One region of the Brevundimonas sp. Br13 genome, then DNA from elsewhere that is predicted to be linked to it. Evidence: riboswitches for the same ligand, from Rfam matches in the RefSeq annotation. Region 1 holds a riboswitch; the other holds the start of a gene.
What was found. Region 1 has a riboswitch for cobalamin ahead of ACZ5M6_RS02675 (TonB-dependent receptor plug domain-containing protein). Riboswitches for the same ligand answer to the same signal wherever they lie in the genome.
Positions count from the first base shown of each region.

Region 2: it holds a riboswitch for cobalamin, as region 1 does, so the genes downstream of both, metE (5-methyltetrahydropteroyltriglutamate--homocysteine S-methyltransferase) here and ACZ5M6_RS02675 (TonB-dependent receptor plug domain-containing protein) in region 1, are expected to answer to the same signal.

Region 1 covers NZ_AP044008.1:547,158-550,468, reverse strand. The annotation lists gene ACZ5M6_RS02675 (TonB-dependent receptor plug domain-containing protein) at 1-1,495, opposite strand, end outside; cobalamin riboswitch at 1,641-1,848, opposite strand; gene mutS (DNA mismatch repair protein MutS) at 1,899-3,311, shown strand, end outside.
Region 2 covers NZ_AP044008.1:1,851,556-1,854,866, forward strand. The annotation lists gene ACZ5M6_RS09085 (head GIN domain-containing protein) at 1-84, shown strand, start outside; gene ACZ5M6_RS09090 (porin) at 213-962, opposite strand; cobalamin riboswitch at 1,213-1,415, shown strand; gene metE (5-methyltetrahydropteroyltriglutamate--homocysteine S-methyltransferase) at 1,526-3,311, shown strand, end outside.

The sequences.
Region 1 (3,311 bases):
CGTAGGCCAAGGTCAGGTCGAAACCGGCGCCGAGGCGCGCGCGGCCTTCCAGCTCGAGCCCGTCCGACCGCGTCTTGGCGACGTTGACGTAGCGGCCGGCGGAATAGGTGATTTGGTCCTCGACGTTCAGCCGATACAGGGTCGCGCGTCCCTCGAACCGACCGCCGGCGGAGGCCCAGCCCAGGGCGATCTCGACGCTGTCGGCCGTCTCCGGCTTCAGCGCGGGCCACGGCTGGGGCGCGAAACAATAGTCGCACACCGCTTGGCTGACGGTCGGGGCCTTGAAGCCTGTGCCATAGGCGCCCGACAGGATGAAGCCGCCGGCCAGATCATAGGCCGCCGAAATCCGCCCCGTGGTCTTTGAGCCGAAATCGTCCGTGTCGTCGTACCGCAATCCGCCGCTCAGGTTCAGCGGGCCGGCGTCATACCGGGCCACGCCGAACACCGAGGTTATCGACAGGTCGCGCGACAGACCTGACGACAGGGCCGCCGAGGCCTCGTTGCGTTCGACGCCGAAGGCGTAGTCCACGCCTTGCGCCTGACCGTCCGCCTGCCAGCGGTAGGCCTGACGGTCGCCGCTGAAGGTCGAGCCGAAGCCGTCGCTGTAGGAGGTGCGCTCCAGATCGGACGCCGAGATGCTGAACTGATGATCAAGACCGAAAGCCTGGGCCGTCACCCGACCGAAGCCCGACCACTGTTCGCTGTCCTGGGCGTCGCCGGTGTCGGCCAGCACATAGTCAGGCGCGGGGAAGCCGTCGATGTCGGCGTGGCTGTCGTTCCAGCGCGCCGCGCCTTCGACCTTGACCGCGTCGGACAGGACATAGCGGCCCTTGGCGCCCAGGGTCGTGCTGCGAAAGCCGTCGGTCTCGGGATTGCCGTCCGCCTTGTCCGCCGCGGAAATCCCGTCGGTCTGGAAGCGCGAGACATAGGCGCTGAAGGCGTAGGTCTCATTGGCGACGCCGGCCGACAGACGACCGCGCGCCGTGTCGAAGCTGCCGGCCTCGGCCTCGGCGCGAACGCCATCGATTTCGCGCGTGGTGAAGGAAATCACCCCGCCGATGGCGTCCGATCCCCACAGGGACGACTGCGGACCACTGAGCACCTCGATCCGGTCGATGTCGGCCAGTTCGAAGCTGGAGAAGTCATAGGCGCCGTTCGGTTCGGCCGCATCATTGATCGGCGCCCCGTCCACCAGCACCAGGGTCTTGCCCGGCGTCGCGCCGCGCATGCGGACCTGGGCGATCCCGCCGAAGGCCCCCGTTCGCGTCACCGACAGGCCAGGCACGTCGGACAGGATGTCGGCGGCGAAGACGGCGCCGCGTTGCTCGATGATCCTAGAATCGATGACCCGGGCGCCGGGCGTCTCGGCGACGATGGCGGGCAGGCGGGTGGCGGTGACCACGACCTCGTCCAGCTGGGTCGCCTCATCGGCGAAAGCGGGTGCGGCGATGACGGCGGCCATGGCCGCCGTCGATGAAAGAATGGAGCGCTTCATTGTGAGCGATGTCCCCGTATCGGCCCGGCGAATGCGCGCGCAGGGTCGTGACCAGCGAGCCGATCCGCCCGGCCGCGAGGCCGGGACGACGCAAGATCGGGTCGCTTCCACGGAGAAACCGCGCCTCTGTCTGGTCCCGGACAGGAGCGAGCGACGTCGGCGGCCAGGTCTCCTGGCTTGCGGGTCATAAACCGCCGTCCTCGCCTTCCCAGTCACCCAGTGGCGCCGAGGTCTAGACCCCGGACGGACGACGCTCTCGCCGCCTACAGTTGCGGGCACAGCCACGGTGTCTCACCGTGTTCCCTTAACCGCCTGATCCGGCCTATCGCAGGGGCGACAAGCCTGTGCAAGAGCCGGTCAACGGGCTTGAGCGCCAGGACGCGATCCGTCACCCTGTCGCAACATGAACGCCCCTGTCTCTCACCCGCCTGACATCGCCGCCTCTCTGGAGGGCGCCACGCCCTTCATGGCCCAGTATCTGACGGCCAAGGCCGGACAGCCGGACGCCATCCTGTTCTTCCGCATGGGCGACTTCTACGAGCTGTTCTTCAAGGACGCCGAGGTGGCGGCGGCGGCTCTGGGCATCACCCTGACCAAGCGGGGCAAGCACCAGGGCGAGGACATCCCCATGGCCGGGGTGCCGGTCCACGCCATGGAGGGCTATCTGGCCCGGCTGATCCGCCTGGGCCACAAGGTGGCCATCTGCGAACAGCTGGAAGACCCGGCCGAGGCCAAGAAGCGCGGCGGCAAGGCCGTGGTCCAGCGCGGCGTGGTGCGGGTGGTGACGCCCGGCACCCTGACCGAGGACAGTCTCTTGGACGCGCGCGGCGCCAACCGGCTGGCCGCCGCAGCGGTGCGCAAGGGTCGGGCGGCCGTGGCGGTGGTCGAACTGTCTTCCGGCGCGGTGGACAGCGTCGCCTGTGCGCTGGAGGATCTCGGGGCGACGCTGGCCGCCTTCCGCCCGTCCGAGGTTCTGGTCACTGACCGGATCTATTCCGACCCGACGACGCGGGACGCCCTGGACGGGTCCGGCGGCGTGGTTCAGGCCCTGGCCTCGGCCATCGCCGAGCCCCAGGCGGCGCGGACGCGGGTCGAGCGGCTGTACGGGGTTGCGGCCTTGGACGGTTTCGGCGCCTTCGAGGAGGCCGAGGTCTCGGCGCTCGGCCTGATCGCCGCCTATCTGGAGACGACCCAGGCCGGCAAGGTTCCGGCCCTGGCCCCGCCCCGCCGTCTGGGCGAGAGCGGGTTTCTGGCCATCGACCCGGCGACCCGCGCCAGTCTGGAGATCGACCGAACGCAGAGGGGCGAACGTGAAGGCTCGCTCTTGGCCTGTATCGACCGCACCGTCACCTCGGGCGGGGCCCGGGCCCTGGCGGAACGGATCGCCCGACCGCTGCGCGACCCCCTGGCGATCAATGAACAGCTGGACGCCGTCGAATGGCTGCTGGAGCGGCGCGATCTGCGGCGCGACCTCCGCGACGGTCTGAAGGCGTCGGCCGATGTGGCGCGGGCGGTCGGACGGCTGGCCTTGGGGCGCGGCGGTCCGCGCGACCTGGCGGCGGTGCGCGTGGGCCTGTCCGTCGCCGAGGGGATCGCGGGCCTGTTCATCGGTCAGGTGGACCCGCTTACCGGCCAGCCGCGCCGCATCGCCCTGGCCCTGGACCGACTGAACCTGTCGCCCGAGGTGTCGCGGCTGAAGGCCGATCTGATCGACGGCCTGGTGGACGAACCGTCGCATCTGGCCCGCGACGGCGGCTTCGTGCGCCCCGACTATCGCCCCGAACTGGACGCCGCCCGCACCCTGCGCGACGACAGC
Region 2 (3,311 bases), 1.3 Mb from region 1:
TCCGGCAGCGTCTATGTTGCGGCGGCGACCGGCTCGGTCTCCCGGTCAATCGTCGGCTCAGGCTCCGTTCAAATCGGACGCTGACATCCGCTTCTCGCCGCTGGAAGGCTCCGGTCGTGGAACCCCGGATCTTCCGCAATGGGACGGCGGCGATGAAAAAGCCCCGGCGGATCGCTCCGCCGGGGCTCTTTTTAGTCAGCAGGCCGTCAGGCTTAGAAGGCGCCCAGGACGCTGGTGATGGCCGAAACGCCCAGGTTGGCGCCGGCCCGGTCGCGGGCTTGCAGACCGCCGCCGAAGCTGTAGCGCAGGCCGACCGACCAGGTGTCGACGTCGACCGACTCGATGTCGGCGCGGGTGTAGGAAGCGCCGACCGAGAACGGGCTGTTCTCGATTTCGTACTCGGCGCCAACGCCGTAGGTCCAGGCGTCCACGTCGCCGCCGGCGACATCGACGTTGTTGTAGCTGACGCCGGCGTTCAGGCGCAGGTTCGGCATGACGTAGAAGGCGGCGTCGCCGCCGACGGTCCAGATGTCGGCGTCTGCGTCGTCGGCCGTGGTGTAGGCGACCAGGCCGGTCAGGGTCGCGTTGGACAGGTACTTCTGGGCCTCGGCGCCGACGGTCCAGACCGGCTCATCGCCCGAGCCGATGCCGTTGGCGGCGACGAAGGCGCCGGCGCGGACGTCCGAGGTCCACATCTTGGTCAGGTGGGCGGCGGCGACGCCGGTGAAGTCTTCTTCACCGAAGGCCTTGGTGTAGTCGACGGCGCCGTTCAGGGTCACGGTCCAGTCAGCGGCCGGCAGGGCGACCGTGCCGTCCACGGTCCAGACGTCGGCGTCGACATCGTTGCCGGCGACCTCGATCGAGGGGTTGGAATAGGTCACGCCGACCGAGCCGACGGCGTCTTGGGCGAAGGCCGGGGCGGCGAACAGGGCGGCGGCCGTGGCGAGGAGGATCGTCTTCATTTTCTTTTGTCCTTAGCAGTCTCGACCCGGATGGGGGTCCGGGGAGGGCGGCTGCTATCAGGCGAAGACGAAGCTGAGCATTAAATCGTCGTTACGTAAGTGTCTTGAAACTGTCGTGTTGCCCATCCGCCACGCCTTGTGGTCGCAATGTGTCAGGGGTGGGCGTATCTGGAGGCAAAGTGTTAAGATGTGGCAATCGCATAATCGTATAAGCATATCCTTATGTGTATTGACGGCTTGCTTATTGTGAGGCATCCTCAGCCGTCGTGGTCTGCACGTGGTCTTCGGAGCGCGTGGAGCTAAGAGGGAAGCCGGTGTGAAACCGGCGCTGCCCCCGCAACTGTAAGCGGCGAGTCGAAGGTCCATCTCGTGTCACTGGCGTTCACGCCGGGAAGGCCGGACCCTAGGTGTCGACCCGTGAGCCAGGAGACCTGCCCCGACAGATAACGTCCTCCGGCGGGGTGTCCGGTCAGGCCGCATGCGCGCCGCCGGACCCTGCACGTCCGCGTCGGCGTCCGCGCGACCCTGTCCGAAGCCTGGCCACAACACAGGTTTCGAACGTCATGACCCGCCACACCGTCCAGGTCGCCACCCTCGGCTTTCCCCGCATCGGCCCCAAGAGAGAGCTGAAGACCGCGCTCGAGGCCTATTGGGCCGGCAAGACCGACGCCGAGACCCTCCTGTCTACCGCCGCTGAGCTGCGCGCCCCGACCTGGGCGCGCCAGCGCGACCTGGGGGCCGACGTCGTGCCGTCCAACGACTTCTCTCTCTATGATCATGTGCTCGACCTGACGGCCATGGTGGGCGCCGTGCCGGCCGCCTACGGCTGGCGCGGGGAGCGGGTCGATCTGGCGACCTATTTCGCCATGGCCCGTGGATCGCGAGGCGACAGCCAGCCGTGTGCGCACGGCCATGTCCATGCGAGCGGCGAGGGGACGCCGGCCATGGAGATGACCAAATGGTTCGACACCAACTACCATTATCTCGCGCCGGAGTTCACCTTCGATCAGGTGTTCCGTCTCGGCTCGACCAAGGCGCTGGACGAATATCTGGAGGCCAGGGCGCTGGGGATCGAGACCCGGCCGGTGCTGCTGGGACCGGTCTCTTATCTCCTGCTGGGCAAGACGCGGGGCGAGCCGTTTGACGTCCTCAGCCTGCTGCCGCGCCTGCTGCCGATCTATGCCGAGGTGCTGCGGTCCCTGGCCCGCGCCGGCGCCACCTGGGTGCAGATGGACGAGCCCTGCCTGGTCACCGATCTGAGCGATGAGGCGAAGGCGGCTTACGACCACGCCTATCGTGTGCTGACCGACGTGACGCCGCCGATCAAGCTGATGCTGACCACCTATTTCGGTGGGCTCGGGGATAATCTGGAGGCCGTGCTGCGCCTGCCGGTTCACGGACTGCACATCGACCTGATCCGGGCGCCGGAGCAGTTGGCCCAGGTCGCGTCGGGGGCGCGCCCCGACCAGGTGCTTTCGCTCGGCGTCATTGACGGCCGCAATGTCTGGAAGGTCGACCTCAACGCCGTGCTGGACAAGGTGGAGCCTTTGGTCGCGGCTGGACGCAGGGTGGTGATCGCTCCGTCCTGCTCCTTGTTGCATACGCCTATTGACCTGGAACGGGAGACCGGGCTCGATCCCGAGATCAAGGACTGGCTGGCCTTCGCCGTGCAGAAGGTGGCCGAGTTGGCCACCCTGGCGCGGGCGTTGAATGAAGGCCGCGGCGCGGTGAAAGCGGCGCTCGACGCCTCGACCTCCTCGGTCGCCTCACGTCGCACTTCACCGCGCATCAACGACCCCAAGGTCCAGGCGCGAGCCGCCGATGCCGACCCCGCCCTGGCGCTCAGAAACTCCTGCTTTGAAATTCGTCGCCAGGTTCAGCGAGGGCGTCTGAATCTGCCCGCCTATCCGACCACCACCATCGGCTCCTTTCCTCAGACGGCTGAGATCCGAAAGGCGCGCGCTGATCACGGGCGAGGCGTCATCGACGATGCGGCCTACGCCCGCTTGCTGCGCGACGAGACCGCGCGAACGGTCAAGTGGCAGGAGGCGCTCGGCCTGGATGTCCTGGTCCACGGCGAGTTCGAGCGCAACGACATGGTCCAGTATTTTGGCGAGCACTTGTCCGGCTTCGTCTTCACAAAGGCCGCCTGGGTGCAGTCCTACGGTTCGCGCTGCGTGCGCCCGCCGATCCTCTATGGCGACGTCGCGCGGCCGAGGCCGATGACGGTCGAATGGTGGCGCTATGCGCAGGGTCTGACCAACAGACCGGTGAAAGGCATGCTGACGGGCCCCGTCACGATTCTGAACTGGTCCTTCGTGCGCGACGACCAGCCGCGCAGCACCACCT